One region of the Nocardiopsis sp. NPDC006139 genome, then DNA from elsewhere that is predicted to be linked to it. Evidence: riboswitches for the same ligand, from Rfam matches in the RefSeq annotation. Region 1 holds a riboswitch; each other region holds the start of a gene.
What was found. A riboswitch is a leader RNA that binds a small molecule or an ion and turns the genes downstream of it on or off. The one in region 1 is predicted to bind thiamine pyrophosphate.

Region 1 (6,065 bases):
GCGGTGCTGCTGGAGGACGGCGCGGGGCCCGCAGCACGCGAGGCCGTGCGCGCCGCCTTCCCCGGGGCCGTGGGCTACGAGGACGCGCTGGCCGCGGCCCCGCTGGACCGGGCGCTGCCGCCCACCTCGGGCTCGGACCACTACCTGCTGTACACCGGCGGCACCACCGGCTACCCCAAGGGCGTCCTGTGGCGGCAGGCCGACATCTTCCGGGCGGCGATCGAGCGCCGCTCCCCCGGTGCCCCGCGCGCCCGCTCCCCCCGCGACGTGGCCGACCGCGCCCGCGCCTGCTTCCCCCAGCGCATGCTGGTGCTGGGGCCGCTCATGCACGCCGCCGGGCAGTGGAACGCGCTGAGCATGCTGCTGTGCGGCAAGCGCGTGGTGCTGTCCACCGACCGCAGCTTCCGCGCCGAGAGGGTGGTGGCGCTGGCCCACCGGGAGGGCGTGCACACGCTCCAGGTGGTGGGCGACGCGATGGCCCGCCCGCTGGCCCGGCACCTGCTCACCGAGCCCGGCCTGTGTCCGGACCTGTCCGCGGTGCGCTCGGGCGGGACACCGCTGACCCCGCCGGTGCGCGGCCTGTGGCGCGCCTGGCGCGAGGACATCGCCCTGGCCGACTCCTACGGGGGCTCGGAGACCGGGGTGTGCGGTTCGGCGACCGGCGGGCAGGACGCCGAGGGCGGCGCGGAGCCGCTGACCGGCTCCCGGGACGGCCGCAGCTTCACCATGGGCGGCAGCATCGCCGTGCTGGACGAGCACCTGCGCCCGGTGCCGCCGGGGTCGGCGGCGGTCGGCCGCATCGCGCGGACCGGCCGGATCCCGCTGGGGTACTACAACGACCCGATCGCCACGGCGCGCACGTTCCCCACCGATGGGGAGGGGCGCCGCTGGGCGCTGTCGGGCGACTTCGGCACGCGGGCCGCCGACGGGTCGATCGTGCTGCTGGGACGCGGCAGCGTCGTCATCAACACGGCGGGCGAGAAGGTGTACCCCGAGGAGGTCGAGGCGGCGCTCAAGGCCCACCCCTCGGTGGAGGACGCCATCGTGGTGCCCGCCCCGGACGAGCTGCTGGGGCAGCGCGTCACCGCGCTGGTGTCGCTGGCCGCGGGCGCGGCACCGGACGAGCCGGGCCTGCTGGCGTTCTGCCGGGTGCGGCTGGCCGGGTTCAAGGTGCCCCGGACCGTGCACTTCGTGGACCGGGTGCGGCGCACCGCGGTCGGCAAGCAGGACTACCGGTGGGCGTCGTCGGTGGTCCGGGAAAGCGTCTGAGGGGGCCGGAACCGGCCATGCGGGGTCCCGCAGCACTGTGCTGTGGGACTCCTTCTTTTTCGGCTTCTGAGCGGTGGCGTCCCTGCACGACCGAAAAATCGAACAGTGGATGACAAAACGCCTGTTCGCCCCGCCCCTTCCCTCCCCCGGTGCCCCCGATGACACGGGGTGGGGGAATCCGCACCCCGTCCCCGCGGCCGCCCACAGCGACCGTTTCCGCTTGTACCTTAGGAGAAGGCAGGCCGAGGACGCCCCCGAGCGGGGAGACCGTCCCACCCCGCCCGCACCAGCAGACGAAGGACCCGTGACGGACCGGGCACCCCTGCCGGCCGCGTGAGAGCGGTCCGCACCCCTCCCCAGAACCGGCGGAGTCCTTCCCCTCCCCCAGACCCGCCCGCAAAGCACGAAGAAGAAGAGGAACCCGGATGCCAGCGAATCTGTGGACGATGTCGGCCCTGGCCATGAACACGTCGGTCGAGGAGGAGATCGTCCACGAGTACGAGGGGTTCATCGGGTGGGTCCTGAACCTCATGGTGACCCTGGGCGAGCCCGGTGTGGGCGTGGCCCTGTTCATCGAGACCTTCTTCCCCCCGATGCCCAGTGAGGCCGTCCTGCCCGGCGCGGGCTTCCTCGCCTACGACGGCCAGATGAACGTCTGGCTCGCCATCATGTGGGCCACCATCGGCTGCCTGGTCGGCGCCTGGGGCTTCTACGCGATCGGCGCGCTGCTGGGCCGCGAACGCACCATGTGGCTGGTCGAGAAGACCCCGCTGCTGGAGATCGGCGACTTCCACAAGGCCGAGAAGTTCTTCGAGCGCTTCGGCGGCATGGCCGTCCTGCTGGGCCGGTGCGTGCCCCTGGTCCGCAGTTTCATCTCCGTCCCGGCCGGCATCGAGCGGATGCCGCTGCTGAAGTTCTCCCTCTACACCGTCATCGGCTCGGCCGTGTGGAACACCATCTGGATCGGCCTGGGCTTCGTCTTCGGTCCGGCCATCAAGCCCATCCTGGTCCAGTGGAGCGGCCTGATCAGCAACATCGTGCTGGTCGTCATCGCCCTGCTGCTGCTGTGGTTCGTGGTGGCCCGGGTCCTCAAGATCGTCCGGGCGCGCGGGGCGCAGAACACGCCCACCGCCTGACCGCCCCACCGGCGGCATCCTCAACCGAAGGACCCTCCCGGGTCCGCACGGCGCGGGGTGCCGGGGCGCGGCCGACCGGCCGCGCCCCGGCTGAGAGCACACCCGTCGAACCTGCCCTAGTTAGCACTAGCGAAGGAACGCCCATGAGCGCGTACAACATCGTGTCCATCGCCGGCAGCGACCCCAGCGGGGGCGCCGGGATCCAGGCCGACCTCAAGGCCTTCTCCGCCCACGGGACGTTCGGGATGAGCGTGATCGCCGCGCTCACCGCGCAATCCACCCGGGGCGTCACCGGGGTCCACCCCGTCCCCGCCGACTTCGTGGTCCGCCAGATGGACACCCTCTTCTCCGACGCGACCGTGCACGCGGTCAAGGTCGGGATGCTCGGCACCGCCGAGATCACCGAGGCCGTCGCCGAGGCGATCGGGCGGCACGGTCTGCCCAACGTCGTGGTCGACCCGGTGATGGTGGCCAAGAGCGGCGACCGCCTGCTGGAGGCCTCGGCCACCAAGGCGCTGCGCACCGCGCTGCTGCCCCGCGCCGACCTGATCACCCCCAACCTGCCCGAGGCCGCCGACCTGCTGGAGGAGGACGAGGCGACGGACCTGGAGGGGATGCGCGCCCAGGCCCGCCGCCTGCTGGAGCTGGGCCCGCGCCGGGTGCTGCTCAAGGGCGGCCACCTGGAGGGCGGGGAGAGCGTGGACGTCCTGGTGTCCCGGGACGGAGAGCACCGGGAGTTCTCCGCGCCCCGCGTGGACACCCGCAACACCCACGGCACCGGCTGCACCCTGTCGTCGTCCATCGCGGCGCTGCTGCCGCAGCGCCCGGACGCGGCCTCCGCCGTGGCCGACGCCAAGGCCTACCTGACCGAGGCCCTGCGCCGCGCCGACGAGATCGACGCGGGCGGCGGCCAGGGCCCCGTCCACCACTTCCACGCCTGGTGGTGACCCGGGCACGGGAACGCGAGAGGGGGACCGGCCGCACGGGCCGGTCCCCCTTTTTCCGTTCCACGGCGTGCCGTGGCGGCTAGCCCTTGACGACGTCGTCCATCAGGGCGTCGGGGTTCCTCCAGTCCGGGTGGGCGAAGAACTTCCTGGTCTCCGCCACCACGAGCGGCGACAGCACCAGCAGGCCCACCAGGTTGGGCAGCGCCATCAGGCCGTTGGCGATGTCGCTGAACAGCCACACGGAGCTGAGGTCGGCGACCGACCCGATGAAGATGACGATGATGAAAAGGATCCGGTAGGGCAGCACGAGGCTGCGGCCCGCCAGGAACTCGATGCACCGGTCGCCGTAGTAGGACCAGCCGAGCAGGGTCGTGAAGGCGAACACCGCGACGGCGATCGCCACGATCACCGCGCCCGCCGGGGCCAGGGCCGGGCTGATGGCCTCCAGGCCCTGCGTCATCGCCTGGCTGGTGAGCAGGGAGCCGTCCTCGGCGTTCTCGCCCTGCCAGACACCGGTGGTGATGATGACCATGCAGGTCATGGTGACCACGATGATGGTGTCGATGAAGGTCTGCGTCATGGAGACCATGGCCTGGCGGACCGGCTGCCGGGTCTTGGCCGCGGCGGCGGCGATGCCGCCGGTGCCCAGGCCCGACTCGTTGGAGAAGATGCCGCGCGCGAAGCCCATCTGGATGGCGATCAGCACGGTGGAGCCGGCGAAGCCGCCGGCCGCGGCCGTACCGGTGAAGGCGTCGGTGACCACGAGCAGGAGCGCGGGGCCGATCTGCGCCCAGTTGACCGCGAGCACCAGCAGGCAGATGGCCACGTAGCAGATGATCATGATCGGGACGAGCGCGGAGGCGACCCGGCCGATGCTCTTGATGCCGCCGAGGATGACCGCGCCGGCCAGCACCATGAGGATGAGGCCGATGATCCAGGTGTCGACCCCGGTCACGCTGTTGATCTGCTGGGCGACGGTGTTGGCCTGGCTGCCGTTGCCGATGCCGAAGGCGGCGATCGCGCCGAAGACGGCGAAGAGCACGCCCAGGACGGTGCCGAAGCCCCCGCCGATGCCGTACTTGAGGTAGTACATCGGGCCGCCGCTCTGCTCGCCCTTGGCGTCGGCGCGGCGGAACTTCACACCCAGCAGGGCCTCGCTGTACTTGGTCGCCATGCCGAGGAACCCGACGACCCACATCCAGAAGAGGGCGCCGGGGCCGCCGATGCCGATGGCGAGCGCCGCGCCGGCGATGTTGCCGACGCCGACGGTGGCCGCGAGGGCCGTGCTGAGCGCCTGGTAGTGGGAGATGTCCCCCTCTACGGAGTCGTCCTCCTTGCGCCGGACGAGCGCCAGCCACAGGGCGTGCGGGAGCTTGAGGAGCTGGAGAAGGTTCAGGCGGATGGTGAGGAAAAGGCCGACGGCGAACAGCAGCGGGATGAGGACGAACGGTCCCCAGATGATGCCGCTGATGAGGCCGGCCATTTCAAGGAGCTGGTCCACGGGGGATCTCCCTGTCGGTCAGTGGATGGGGCCGAGGACACCGCGGGTGTCGGCGCGCGGGGGGCGGGTGCCCTCGTGGACGCGTCGGCACTGGTGGTGGCCTCGCGTCATCGGCAAAGAATCGCAGTGGTGCGTAACGAACATGTCACACACCTTCGACATGCCGGTCTCACCGGGAACCGGGGCGGGCTCCGTCTCGTTCTCCGCCCCTCGGTGGTGTCACGTGCCGCTCCCGTCGTCCCCGGCCCGGCTCCGGGCGAGTTCGCCCAGCATCCGCGCCGCGGCCTCGGGGTCGGCCCCGCGCCCCACGGCGATGCCGAGCAGGTAGGCCGTGAGCGGCGCCGCCGGGCGGGCGACGGAGTGCGCGGCGTCCTTGGCGAGGTCGAGGACGCGGTCCACGTCCTTGCGGTCCATGGCATCGGTCTCCGGAAGCCCGAGTGCGACGCGGACCTCATCGGCCCATTCCACGAGAGTCACCGTTCCACTCCTCAGAGCAATGATTCGATCACGTGATGCGATCTTAGCCACCGACGGGTCATCTGCGGTCAACCCGGGTGCGGGGGCACCGTCCGCGGTCCGTCACCGCGCGCTCGGTGAGCCCACGCCCGCACGACGTGTCCGGTTCCCTCCGCGCCCCATCCGGGTTCACCCGCGCCTTCTAGCGTCGAGGACACGTCCCCCCGGCGTTGGGAGCCGCCCGCATGTCCCCCCTCGACACCTTCCGCGACCCGACCCCCGCCTCCACCGACGGGCAGCGCCCGCTGCGCGTCGCCATCGTGACCGAGTCCTTCCTGCCCCAGGTGAACGGGGTGACCAACTCCGTGTGCCGGGTCGCCGACCTGTTGGCCGCCCGGGGCCACCAGGCGCTGATCCTGGCCCCGGGGCACGACGGCCCCACCCGTTACGCGGGCTTCCCGGTGGTGCGCACGCCCTCGGTGCCGCTGCCCGTGTACCGCGACTTCGCCCTGGGCCTGCCCGCCCGCCGCACCCTGACCACCGCCATCCGCTCGTTCTCCCCGGACCTGGTGCACCTGGCCTCGCCGGCCCTGATGGGCCTGGCCACGGTGGAGGCGGCCCGGCGCTGGGCGCTGCCGACGGTGGCGGTGTTCCAGACCGACCTGCCGGGCTTCGCCCGGCGGTACGGGCTGCCCGGGCACGAGCACCTGTGGTCGGGGCTGCGCCGCGTCCACGCCGCCGCGGACCGCACGCTGG
Region 2 (6,065 bases), on a different contig from region 1:
AGCAGCCGTTCTTCTGCGACTACGTGATGCGCTGGCTCCAGGACTCCGAGGAGCTGGCCGAGGACCCCGCGGAGCGCGAGTTCCTGCTCGGGCGCGGCGGCATCACCGTGCGCACCACCCTGGACTCGGGGATGCAGGCGGCCGCGCAGGAGGCCATCGACTCCCGGGTGCCCCCGGGGGACACCACCAAGTTCGCCGCGCAGGTGCTGGTGGAGCCCGGGACCGGCAAGGTCCGGGCGATGGCCCAGAACATGCGGTACGGGTTCGACGAGGAGGAGGTCGGGACGACCTCCATCAACCTGGCCGTCGACCACGAGGACGGCGGCTCGCACGGGTACCAGGCGGGGTCCACGTTCAAGGCGTTCACCCTGGCCGCGGCGCTCGACAAGGGGCTGAAGTACGGGACCAGCTTCGACTCGCCCAAGAGCGTCTCCGTGAGCGGGATGGCCAACTGCGAGGGCGGGACGATGTCCACGTGGAAGGTGAACAACGCGGGTGAGAGCGACGCGGGCTCGCACAACATGATCAGCGGGACCAAGGGGTCGGTGAACACCTACTTCGCCCAGCTCCAGAGGCGGGTGGGGCTGTGCGAGACCGCCGAGATGGCCGAGCGGACCGGCATCCACCGCGCCGACGGCGAGCCGCTGGGCGTGTGGAGCTCCTTCACCCTGGGCGACCAGGAGGTCTCCCCGCTCACCGTCGCCAACGCCTACGCCACCTTCGCGGCGCGGGGCGAGTACTGCGAGCCGCGCCCGGTGTCCTCCGTGACCATCGGCCGCGAGGGCGACGAGGACTTCCGCGAGATCCGGATGCGCTCGCACTGCGAGGAGGGGGCGGTGCCGACCCACGTGGCCGACGGCGTCAACCACCTGCTCCAGCAGACCTTCAAGGGCGGCACCGCGAACGGCCTGGGCATCGGCCGCCCGGCCGCGGGCAAGACCGGCACCACCGACAGCGCGGCCTACGCCTGGTTCGCCGGGTACACGCCCAACCTGGCCTCGGCCGTGGTGGTCGGCGACATCCGGGGCGGGGAGCAGAACCCGCTCCAGGGGGTGTGGATCGGCGGCCGGTACTACGGGATCGTCTACGGCGGCACGCTGCCGGGGCCGATCTGGCAGGCCACGATGAACCGCGCCGCGGCCGACCTGCCCGCGGAGTCCTTCGCCCCGTCGCCGCCCCGCTTCGGCGACCCGTCGGCGGCCCCGCCCAAGAAGGAGGAGGAGGGCGACGAGGACGCCTGACCGCAAGGCGCGGAGGGGCCCGGGGAGGGCCCTCCGGAGCAGTCCCCGGGGAGGGGACGGGGGCCGGTCCCGGTTCGGGGCCGGCCCCCGCGGCGTCCCGGGAGGTGAGACGGCACGGCACAGGACTGGCCTTCTCCGGCATATGGCGCATAATGGGGGCGAACCGACAGGGGAGCGCGTGAGCGCTGAGAGTGCGGAGAGTCCGCAGACCCTTACACACCTGATCCGGGTAATGCCGGCGAAGGAAGTCGTGGGAACCGCCACCGGTGGCGCGTCTCGCGCGCCGGAGGTCCGCTTCCGGCGCCGCAGTGCCCCGGTGCCGCTCTTGGCCGTATCCGCCCCTCGTCACACCGACGAAGGGACACATCGAATGGGCACCGACACCACCCCCGGTGGCACCTGGGCCGACATCAGGTCGCGGGCACGCGGCTGGCGCACCGTCGACATCGTCGTCGCCGCCGTGCTGGGCGTCGCCGTCGGCGTCGTGTTCTGGCTCTGGAACATCGTCTGGTCCATCACCACCCCGCTGTTCGCGGCGTTCCCGCCCGGGCAGGCGGCCGTCTACGGCATGTGGCTGATCTCCGGCGTCCTGGGCGGGCTCATCATCCGCAGGCCCGGCGCCGCCCTGCTGACCTCGATCGCCGCCGCCTCGGTGTCGGCGGTCCTGGGCACCCAGTGGGGGGTCATGGTCCTCCTCGACGGCACCCTCCAGGGCATCCTGCCCGAGCTGGTCTTCCTGGCCTTCGGCTACCGCCGCTGGGGCATGGGCGTCGCCGTCCTGGCCGCCGCCGTCGCCGGGATCTCCCCGGCGATCCGCGACAACATCGCCTACAACGTCACCTGGCCGCTGCACTACCAGGTGATCTACGGGGTCATCGTGGTGATCAGCGCCGCGGTCATCGCCGGGGTCGGCGCGCGCCTGCTCACCACCGCCCTGGCCCGCTCCGGCGCGCTGGCCCCCTTCGCCTCGGCCAAGGGCTGACCGTGGCCGACCGAGGACGCCCGGGCGCCCGCGTCGAGCTCTCCGGCTGGGGATGGCGGCACGCGGGCCGGGACGCGTACACCCTGCGGGGCGTCGACCTGGCCGTCGGGCCCGGTGAACGGGTGCTGCTGCTCGGCGCCTCCGGCACCGGCAAGTCCACCCTGCTGCACGCCCTGGCCGGGCTCACCGGCGACGACGGCGCCATCGGCGGAGAGGAGGAGGGCCTGCTCCTGGTGGACGGGGAGCGGGCCCGCCGCGGCCGGGCCGGGGTCGGGCTGGTCGCCCAGGACCCCGAGTCGCAGATCGTCATGGCCCGGGCCGGGGACGACGTCGCCTTCGGCCCGGAGAACCTGGGCGTGCCGCCGGAGGAGATCCGCGAGCGGGTGGGCGAGGCGCTGGAGGCCGTCGGGTTCCCCTACGGTCCGCGCCACCCCACCGGTGCGCTGTCGGGCGGCGAGAAGCAGCGCCTGGTCATCGCCGGGGCGATGGCGATGCGCCCGCGCCTGCTGCTGCTCGACGAGCCCACCGCCAACCTCGACCCGGACGGGGCCGCCCTCGTGCGCGGGGTGCTCGCCCGCCTGCTGGAGCGGACCTCGGCGACGATGGTGCTGGTGGAGCACCGGGTCGCCGAGGTCGTGGACCTGGTGGACCGGGTGGTCGTGCTGGAGGCCGGGGGCGGCGTGGCCGCCGACGGCCCGCCGCGCGAGGTGTTCGCCGCCCACGGCGCGGCGCTGGCCGCGCAGGGCGTGTGGGTGCCCGGGCACGAGCCCGACCCCTCCCCGGAAGCCGCCCCCGGCGGCCCGGTGCTGCTGCGGGCCGCCGGGGTGGACGCCCGCACCCCGCCCGGGCTGGGCGTGCGCGTCCCGCCCCGGCGCACGGTCCTGGAGGACGTGGACGTCGCGGTGCGGGCCGGGACCGCCACCGCGCTGACCGGGCCCAACGGCGCCGGCAAGTCCACGCTGCTCACCCTGCTGGCCGGGCTGTCCCGCCCCCACCGCGGCGCCGTCCTGCCGCACGGCCCGCTGGCCGACGCCGACCGGCGGCCGCTGGCGCGCTGGCCGGCGCGCAGGCTGGCCCGGCACGTGGGCACCGTGTTCCAGCACGCCGAGGACCAGTTCGTCACCGGCACCGTCCGGGACGAGCTGAGGTTCGCCCCGCTGCGCGCCGGGAGGGGCGAGGCGGAGACCGAGGCGTGGGTCGGCGAGCTGCTGGAGCGCCTGCGGCTGACCGCGCTGGCCGACGTGCACCCGTACACGCTTTCCGGGGGAGAGAAACGGCGGCTTTCGGTCGCCACCGCGCTGAGTTCCGGCCCTTCGCACGCCCCCGACGTGCTGGTCCTGGACGAGCCCACCTTCGGCCAGGACACCCGGACCTGGACCGAGCTGGTGGAACTGCTCGGCGGACTGCGGGCCGAGGGCCGCGCCGTCGTCATGGCCACCCACGACGAGCTGCTGCTGCGCCGCCTGGCCGACGTGCGGATCCGGGTCGCCGGCGGCCGGGCCGAGGAGACGGGCCGCGCCGACGCGGCGGAGGGGGGCACCCGTGGCCGACCGTGAGACCAACGCGCCGGTCGCGGACGCGCTGACCTTCGACGCGCCCGGGGACGGCGGCGCCCGCACCTGGCTGACCCGGTTCAACCCCGCGGCCAAGCTGCTGGCCGCGCTGGTCCTGGGCCTGGGCCTGGTCCCGGCGGTGGACGCCGTCACCGGCGGCGTGGTGCTGCTGGGCGTGCTGGCCCTGGTGCCGTTCAGCGGCCTGGACCGGCGCACCCTGCTGGTCCTGGGCGGGCCGTTCGTCCTCATGGGCCTGTCCAGCGGCCTGGTCAATTACCTGTACGGCGAGGAGGGCCTGGAGGGGGCGGTGGGGGCGGCGGTGCGCCTGCTGGCCATCGCCCTGCCCGGGCTGCTCGCCGCCGCCGGGAGCGACCCCACCGACATGGCCGACGGCCTGGTGCAGAGGCTGAGGGTGCCCGAGCGCCCGGCCATGGGCGTGCTGGCCGCGCTGCGGCTGGTCCCGCTGCTGGCCGACCAGTGGCGCACCATCACCCTGGCCCGGCGGGCCCGCGGGCTGGAGGCGGGCCGCAACCCGGTGCGGATGGTCGCGCTGTTCTTCGGGCGGATGTTCGCGTTGCTGGTGCGGGCCATCCGCACCGGGACGCTCATGGCCACCGCCATGGACGCCCGCGCGTTCGGCACCGGACGGCGCAGCCACGCCCGGCACAGCCGCTGGCGCACCGCCGACACGCTGCTGCCGGTCGGGGCGTTGCTGCTGCTGGCGGCGGCCTACACGCTGTCCGCCAGGCTGGGCACCCTGGTACTGCTGTTCTCGTGACCCGGGTGATAGGAATCCCTGGGACCCAGACACTGACGTCGACAAGCGAAGAGGTGGAGCACGTGGCCGAGTTCGTGCGCGTGGAGACCGACCCCGAGCACCCGGCGGTCGCCGTGATCCGGCTGGACCGCCCCAAGGTGAACGCGCTCAACGCGGTACTGACCGCCGAGATCGCCGAGGCCGCCGCGCAGGTCGCCGCCGACCCGGCGGCCCGAGCGGTCGTGGTCTACGGCGGCGAGCGGTTCTTCGTGGCGGGGGCCGACATCAAGGAGATGGCCGAGCGCACCCACGCGCAGATGCTGGAGTACGCCCGCGACCTCCAGAAGGCGCTGACCGCCGTGGCGCGCATCCCCAAGCCCGTGGTCGCGGCCGTCACCGGCTACGCCCTGGGCGGCGGCCTGGAGCTGGCGCTGGCCGCCGACTTCCGGGTGGTGGGGAGCAAGGCCAAGCTGGGCGTCCCCGAGATCCAGCTCGGCGTGATCCCCGGCGCCGGCGGCACCCAGCGGCTGCCCCGGCTCATCGGCCCGGCCCGCGCCAAGGAGATGATCTTCAGCGGCCGCCACGTGGACGCCGCCGAGGCGAAGGAGATCGGCCTGGCGGACGCCGTCGTCGCCGACGAGGACGTCTACGCCGAGGCGGTGGCCTTCGTCGCCCGCTTCGCCGACGGCCCCGCGGTGGCGCTGGCCGCCGCCAAGGAGGCCGTGGACCGCGGCCTGGAGACCGACCTGGACACCGGGCTGGAGATGGAGCGCCTGCACTTCGCCGGGCTGTTCGCCACCGAGGACCAGAAGACCGGCATGCGCAGCTTCATCGAGCAGGGGCCCGGCAAGGCGGTCTTCAACGGCCGCTGACCCGCCGGGGCCGTCCCGCGGCCGGTAGCCGCGGCACCGGTCGCGGGACGCGGGGTGAGAAGGGGCACGGCGGTGCCCGGCACGGGCCGCCGGTCCGCGGGGGCCGGTACGGAGGACGGGGCGGGTGGGACGGGCACACACGGACCGAAACACCCTTCCCGGAGACCGAAACCGGCCAGTTCGGACAGGTGGAGGGGAACCGCACGCCCGGATTTTCCGTCATACTCGGTGGTGGTCGTCCGACGAGGGACCGACCGCCGGAGCCCCCAGACTTCCCGGCGGCGCCGAACAGACCACAACGGCCCCGTCGGGGCCCGTACAAGCCAATGGTGACCCATTCCCCCGGCCGATAAGCTGGACGTGGCGGTTATGCGGTCTTTTGAGGGGATGAGTACTCGATGGCAATGTCGGCAGGTTTCCCCATGGGTGAGGAGCTGCCGGAGCGCATCGGCCACTACGTGATCCGCCGCCGCATCGGATCGGGCGGCATGGGCGTGGTGTACCAGGCCGAAGATCCCCGGACCCAGCAGTTCGTCGCGGTGAAGGTCCTCAAGCCCGAGGTCGCCGGAGACCGCATCGCCCGCGCCCGGCTCGCCCGCGAGGTCGAGACGATGCGCCGGGTGCAGAGCCCCAACGTCGCCGAGGTCATCGACGCCAACA
Region 3 (6,065 bases), on a different contig from region 1:
CGGGTGCTGTCCCGGCAGCTGGCCACCGAGGAGTCGGTGGCCGAGATCGCCCGGGTGCTGCGGCCCGGCGGCCGGGTCCTGCTGTGCGTCGACTCGGTGGTGCTGGGCATGGCCCTGCTCGCCGAGCAGGACTGCTGGCCCGAGCTGAGCCACGCGCCCAGCGCCGACGTCCTGCTGGTGCCCTGGCCCGACGGGTCCATCACCCGCTGCTTCACCGCCGAGCAGCTCACCGACACCCTCACCGAGGCGGGCCTGGAACTGGAGTGGATCAAGCCCCGCACGGTGCTGTCGGCGTCCACGGTGGAGATGATGCTCGCCCGCGACCCGCGTTCGATGAACCGGCTGGTCGAGATGGAGCTGCGCGCCACCGAGTCCGACGACTACGTCGGCGTCCACCTCGTCGCCGCGGCCCGCAAGCCCCTCTAGATCGTGTTCGGCGGATGCCCTCGAGCGTTCCGGCGCTCGCGCCGAATGCCGGGAGCGGCCGCGGGGCGTTCTCTCGCAGGGCGGCCGGCGCAGGTCGGCCCGTCCGAGCGCGGGCGGCGCGGTGAGAGGCGGCCCCACGGCCGCGACCCGGAACGATCCGCCGAACACGCCCTGGCGCCCGCCCTCCGAACACCCCCTGTGCCATGGGGGTTCCGGGGGCCCGGAGGAGGCGCCCAAGGGAAGAGGCCGGGCGGAGGCGTCCACGGGAAAGCGCGGCGTGGGCCGTCCGCCGGGGCCGGTGATCGGCGAGGACCTGGACGCAGCACCTAAGGCTCCGGCCCTCGAGGGCCGCCGACGGCACGGCCGTGCTGGGCCGGAAACGGGCCGGCGGTACCGCCGCCGGCCCGTTCAGGGACGCCCGGTGCGCGTCCGGGCCGTCAGGGCCCCGGGGTCACCCGGACCGTTCGGTGATGGGCAGGTACACCCGCCCGCCCTGCTCCCCGAACTCGGCGGACTTGTCGGCCATCCCCCGCTGGATGGCCTCGACCGTGTCCAGCCCGTTCTCCGCCGCGTAGCGGCGCACGTCCTGCGTGATCTTCATCGAGCAGAACTTGGGCCCGCACATGGAGCAGAAGTGCGCGGTCTTGGCCGGCTCGGCGGGCAGCGTCTCGTCGTGGTACGCCGTCGCCGTCTCCGGGTCCAGCGACAGGTGGAACTGGTCCTTCCACCGGAACTCGAACCGCGCCCTGGACAGCTCGTCGTCCCACTCCTGCGCCCGCGGATGCCCCTTGGCCAGGTCGGCGGCGTGGGCGGCGAGCTTGTAGGTGATGACGCCGGTCTTGACGTCGTCGCGGTCCGGCAGCCCCAGGTGCTCCTTGGGGGTGACGTAGCAGAGCATCGCGGTGCCGTACCACCCGATCTGGGCGGCGCCGATCGCCGAGGTGATGTGGTCGTAGCCCGGTGCGATGTCGGTGGTCAGGGGGCCGAGGGTGTAGAACGGCGCCTCGCCGCACAGCTCCTCCTCCAGGCGCACGTTCTCCGCGATCCTGTGCATGGGCACGTGCCCGGGGCCCTCGATCATCACCTGCACGTCGTGGGCGCGGGCGATGTGGGTGAGCTCGCCCAGCGTGCGCAGCTCCGCGAACTGGGCCTCGTCGTTGGCGTCGGCGATGGAGCCGGGCCGCAGCCCGTCGCCGAGCGAGAACGTGACGTCGTACTCCCGGAGGATCTCGCACAGCTCCTCGAAGTGGGTGTACAGGAAGCTCTCCCGGTGGTGGGCCAGGCACCAGGCGGCCATGATGGAGCCGCCGCGCGAGACGATGCCGGTGACCCGGCGGGCGGTGAGCGGCACGTACCGCAGCAGGACGCCCGCGTGCACGGTCATGTAGTCCACGCCCTGCTCGCACTGCTCGATCACCGTGTCGCGGTAGACCTCCCAGGACAGCCGGGCCGGGTCCCCGTCGACCTTCTCCAGCGCCTGGTAGATGGGGACGGTGCCGACCGGCACGGGCGAGTTGCGCAGGATGCGCTCGCGGGTCTCGTGGATGCGCTTGCCGGTGGACAGGTCCATGATCGTGTCGGCGCCCCAGCGGGTGGCCCACACCATCTTCTCGACCTCCTCCTCCACCGAGGAGGTGACGGCCGAGTTGCCGATGTTGGCGTTGATCTTGACCAGGAAGTTCTTGCCGATGATCATCGGCTCGGACTCGGGGTGGCGGCGGTTGGCGGGAATGACCGCCCGGCCCACCGCCACCTCGGAACGGACGAACTCGGGGTCCAGGCCCTCGCGTTCGGCCACGAACCTCATCTCGAGGGTGATGGTCCCGGCCTTGGCGTGGGCGAGCTGGGTGTCGGCCCCGTTGACGGGGGTGCGGGAGCGGATCCACTCCCCGCGCAGGGCGGGCAGCCCGGCGCGGACGTCGATGTGCGCGGTGTCGTCGGTGTAGGGGCCGGAGGTGTCGTACAGGTCGAAATGGCCGCCGTCGGTGAGTCCCACCCGGCGCCCGGGGATCCGGAGGGTGAAGCCCTCGGGGGTCTCGATGTCCCGGTAGACCTTGGATGATCCCATGATGGGACCGGTGGTCACCCGGTGCTCCCCGGTGGTGGGACCGGTGTCACGGCTCTGCGAAGCCGTCATGGCATGCCTCCCTACGTCGGAATTACCCGAACAGGTTCTGCGGTCGGCGACACCGTTGAGCCGCCCTCTCAGCCCGCCATGGCGCGAGCTCCCGCGTTGCGTTATCCCGTTGTGGGGCACGGTCGGGCCGTACCCGGGCGCGCCCGCGTTCACGGGCGGCCCCGGACACTGTACACAGGGACACCCCGGTCCCGTCCAGGGGTGCAGGGGGACCCGGAGGCGGGCCCCGGGGTCAGAAGAGGGTGTCCGGCTCCGGCCCCGACCCGGCCGCCAGCGGCGTGAGCAGGTCGGGGCGGTTGTTCTTGATGGTGTTGACGTCGGTGGACACCTCGTCCGCGACGAGCCGGTCCGCCGGGGTGTCGGCCATGATGTGCATCAGCTCGTCGGGCCCGGTGGCCGGGTCCAGCCACGCCTCCCAGTCCTGCCGGGGCACGATGACGGGCATCCGCTCGTGGATGTGCGCGAGCGCGGGGGCGGCCTCGGTGGTGATGACGGCGCAGCTCCACACCCAGCCCGCCGGGTCCTCCTCGGGGGCCTCGGGGTCGCGCCAGCGCTCGAAGATCCCGGCCATCGCCAGCGGCTCGCCGCCGCCGGGGTAGTGGACGGAGTAGGGCTTCTTGTCCGCCTTGGCCTTGCGCTTCTTGTGGTCGGGGTCGGTGGCGGGCGAGGTGCTGGCCTGGACCGTGCCGTCCCTGCCGACGAGCTGCCACTCGTAGTAGGCGTCGGCGGGCAGCAGGCAGCGGCGGCGCCGGAACGCCGTGCGGAACGCGGGCTTGTCGGCCACGGTCTCGCTGCGCGCGTTGATCATCCGGTAGCCGATGTTGCGGTCCTTGGCCCAGGAGGGGATCAGCCCCCAGCGCAGGGTGTGCAGGGAGCGCGGCCCGGGCGCGGCCTCCTCCCCGCCCTGCGGGGGCGGGCCGAGGACGGCGTACACCGGGCGGCCGGGCGAGATGTTGTAGTCCGGCTCCAGCTCCTCCAGCGGCGGCCAGGCGCGGGTGTCCACGTCCTCGCCGGGCAGGGACTCCTCCGGGAGGCCGAAGTCGAGCCGGAGCTGCTGCACGTTCCTGGACTGGGCATAACGACCGCACATGCGTCCGATCCTACGCCGACGGCACCCGCTTCCCATCCGTGACATCCGAATCCGCGGGCGCTCCCGCCCCCTCCGCGCCCCCGCGGCCGTCGCGGCCCGCGTCCCGGGAGCGGTCGCGCAGGGCGACCGCACCCCCGGCGACCAGCAGCAGGCCGCCGGCCGGGCCCAGGGCCCAGGGCGCCCACGAGTCCAGGGAGCGCAGCAGCAGGGAGCGCACCCGGGCCTGCTCGGCGCGGCCCGCGATCTGGTTCTCCCGCAGGCCCAGCTCCGCGTAGAGCAGGTGCGCCTCGCCGGAGGCGTTCTGCGGGCGCAGCGTCTCCAGCCGCGCCTCGTGGGCGTTGACGACCGTGCCGGACACCGGCTCCACCCAGTAGGTGCGCGTGAGCTCCAGCCAGCGGCCGGCGGTGACCGTGCCCTCCGCTCCGGGGGTGAACAGCCACGCGGGGACCTCGCGGGCCGACTCGGGCACCTGGGTCGCGGGGATCTCCTGGGTGTAGCGGCGCACGGTAAGCCCGGCGACCTCGTCGGTCCCCTGGAACTCCATGACGGGCGCGGCCCGCACCTCGGCGTCGTAGAAGGGGTGGTCGGCCTCCCCCACCCCGGGGGGCCAGGAGAACACCAGCCCGGCCTGGCGGACCGCCCGGTCGCCGTTCACGTGCTCGCCGCAGCAGTTGACGGCGCGGCCGGTGTCCCGGTCGACGATGGCCCGGCGGCTCCAGTGGTCGATCATGGCGCCCTCGGCGACGGTGTCCACCGACATCTCCCAGGCCGACCAGTCCGGGCCGTGGGCCTGGGCGCTGACGGACGTGTTGCGGACGATCCGCACCCCGTCCACCCACGCCCACCGGGACGTGTCCAGGTACCCGGCGCCGTCGGCGACCATCGTCACCTCGAACCGGCCCTGGGCGGGCAGCACCGCCACCCGGTCGTACACGTACAGCGGCAGCATCGCGGCCAGGGTCAGCAGGAAGGCGCCGACCGCCGCCGGGACCGTGCCCCGGGGCAGGGTGCGCCGCCCCGCGGTGTCGTCCGCGCTCATGTGCGGGCCTCCTCGTGGTCGCTCTCCCGGCCGCCGGCCTCCGGGGCGGGGCCGTCACCGTTCCACGGCCGGCTCCGGGGCCGGTCCGGGGACCGGCCCGGGCCCGGCGGGCCGGACGCGCCGCGGGCGCCGCCCGTCCCGCGCGGGTGGGCGTCGGCCCGGGACGGGTCGGGGCGCTGCCCCAGGGCCAGGACCAGGCGGGCCAGGGCGGGCAGGCACAGCAACTGGGCGACCCAGCCGCGCAGGGGCTGGCCCACCACGTCGGTGATGTCGTGGAACGGCATGTGGACCGCCAGGTGGGTGCCCACCGCCATCGCCAGGCCCGCCAGTCCCAGCGACACCGCCACCGGCCACGGCCCCGCCAGGCGGGGCAGGAGCCGCCCGCCCATGGACGGGCTCCCCGGCTTGGCGTGCCGGAGCCGGGCGGGCGCGCGGCGGCCCAGCCACCACATGCACAGCAGGATGGCGCCGACCAGGGCGGCGCCGACCGCCCCGGCGACCCAGACCCCGTACGCCAGGCCCAGCGGGAGCACGAACCACCGCGACGGCCAGGCCGCCCCGGCCGCGGGCAGCGCGCGCGCTCCGCGCAGGGCCCCGGCGGCCCCGGCGCGGCCGCCCGGCAGCAGCCGGCGCGGCCACAGGGCGGCGACCACCAGCAGGGCGGCCAGGACGCCGCCCGCGATCAGGGCCCGGTGGTAGGCGGCGTCGGGGGTGTAGGTCAGGGTCACGGTGCCCGCGCTGCCCGCCGGCAGCAGCCAGCCCTGCTTCCACCCCTCCAGGCGGACCGGCTCCAGCACCTCCCCGCCCTCCAGGCGGGCCTGCCAGCCCTCGTTGTAGTTCTCGTTGACGACGAGGAAGGAGTCGGTGTCCACGGCCTCGACGTCGAAGCGGCGCTCCCCCGGGCCCCACTCGTGCACGGTCGCGGGGGCGGTCAGGGAGACCTCGGGGCGCTCGGCCACCGACTCCCCCGAGCCCACCACGGCGGAGCGGACCTCGTACCGGTTGCCGGGGTCGACGACGATGCGGTTCTCGCCCTCCACCAGGTCCAGGGCGGTGCAGCTCTCGTAGCGCAGCGGGCGGCCGGTGAGCTGGTCGGCCAGGGTGCCCTCGCTGATCCGCGTCTCCACCCGCTGCCCGTTGACCCGCAGGGTGGGGCCCAGGCCGCAGGCGGTGGACGCGTCCCCGTCGGGGACCGGGTCGACCGGGTCCACGCCCGGCAGGGCGATGGTGCCGATCTCCAGTGCCTGGCCCTCGGGGCGCTCGAACGTGATCCGCACCGCGTCGGCGGTGAACGGCGCGAAGTCGACCCGGCCGCTGCCGTCCAGCCACCCCTCGCGCACGGTGCCGCCGCCCTCGACCGTGACCTTGATGGG

Region 2: another riboswitch for thiamine pyrophosphate. It lies ahead of ABZ249_RS06640 (ECF transporter S component); the one in region 1 lies ahead of thiD (bifunctional hydroxymethylpyrimidine kinase/phosphomethylpyrimidine kinase).
Region 3: another riboswitch for thiamine pyrophosphate. It lies ahead of thiC (phosphomethylpyrimidine synthase ThiC); the one in region 1 lies ahead of thiD (bifunctional hydroxymethylpyrimidine kinase/phosphomethylpyrimidine kinase).

Annotation. Positions count from the first base shown of each region.
Region 1 covers NZ_JBEXTT010000034.1:29,366-35,430, forward strand. The annotation lists gene ABZ249_RS30440 (acyl-CoA synthetase) at 1-1,269, shown strand, start outside; gene ABZ249_RS30445 (DedA family protein) at 1,695-2,405, shown strand; TPP riboswitch at 2,449-2,560, shown strand; gene thiD (bifunctional hydroxymethylpyrimidine kinase/phosphomethylpyrimidine kinase) at 2,549-3,352, shown strand; gene ABZ249_RS30455 (sodium:alanine symporter family protein) at 3,432-4,853, opposite strand; gene ABZ249_RS30460 (DUF6457 domain-containing protein) at 5,073-5,330, opposite strand; gene ABZ249_RS30465 (glycosyltransferase family 1 protein) at 5,555-6,065, shown strand, end outside.
Region 2 covers NZ_JBEXTT010000004.1:102,360-108,424, reverse strand. The annotation lists gene ABZ249_RS06645 (transglycosylase domain-containing protein) at 1-1,241, shown strand, start outside; TPP riboswitch at 1,400-1,505, shown strand; gene ABZ249_RS06640 (ECF transporter S component) at 1,612-2,223, shown strand; gene ABZ249_RS06635 (ABC transporter ATP-binding protein) at 2,226-3,779, shown strand; gene ABZ249_RS06630 (energy-coupling factor transporter transmembrane component T) at 3,766-4,554, shown strand; gene ABZ249_RS06625 (enoyl-CoA hydratase-related protein) at 4,617-5,405, shown strand; gene ABZ249_RS06620 (bifunctional serine/threonine protein kinase/MFS transporter) at 5,828-6,065, shown strand, end outside.
Region 3 covers NZ_JBEXTT010000002.1:405,856-411,920, reverse strand. The annotation lists gene ABZ249_RS03980 (methyltransferase domain-containing protein) at 1-426, shown strand, start outside; gene thiC (phosphomethylpyrimidine synthase ThiC) at 878-2,563, opposite strand; TPP riboswitch at 2,557-2,668, opposite strand; gene ABZ249_RS03970 (SOS response-associated peptidase) at 2,796-3,653, opposite strand; gene ABZ249_RS03965 (DUF3068 domain-containing protein) at 3,664-4,692, opposite strand; gene ABZ249_RS03960 (alpha-(1->3)-arabinofuranosyltransferase) at 4,689-6,065, opposite strand, start outside.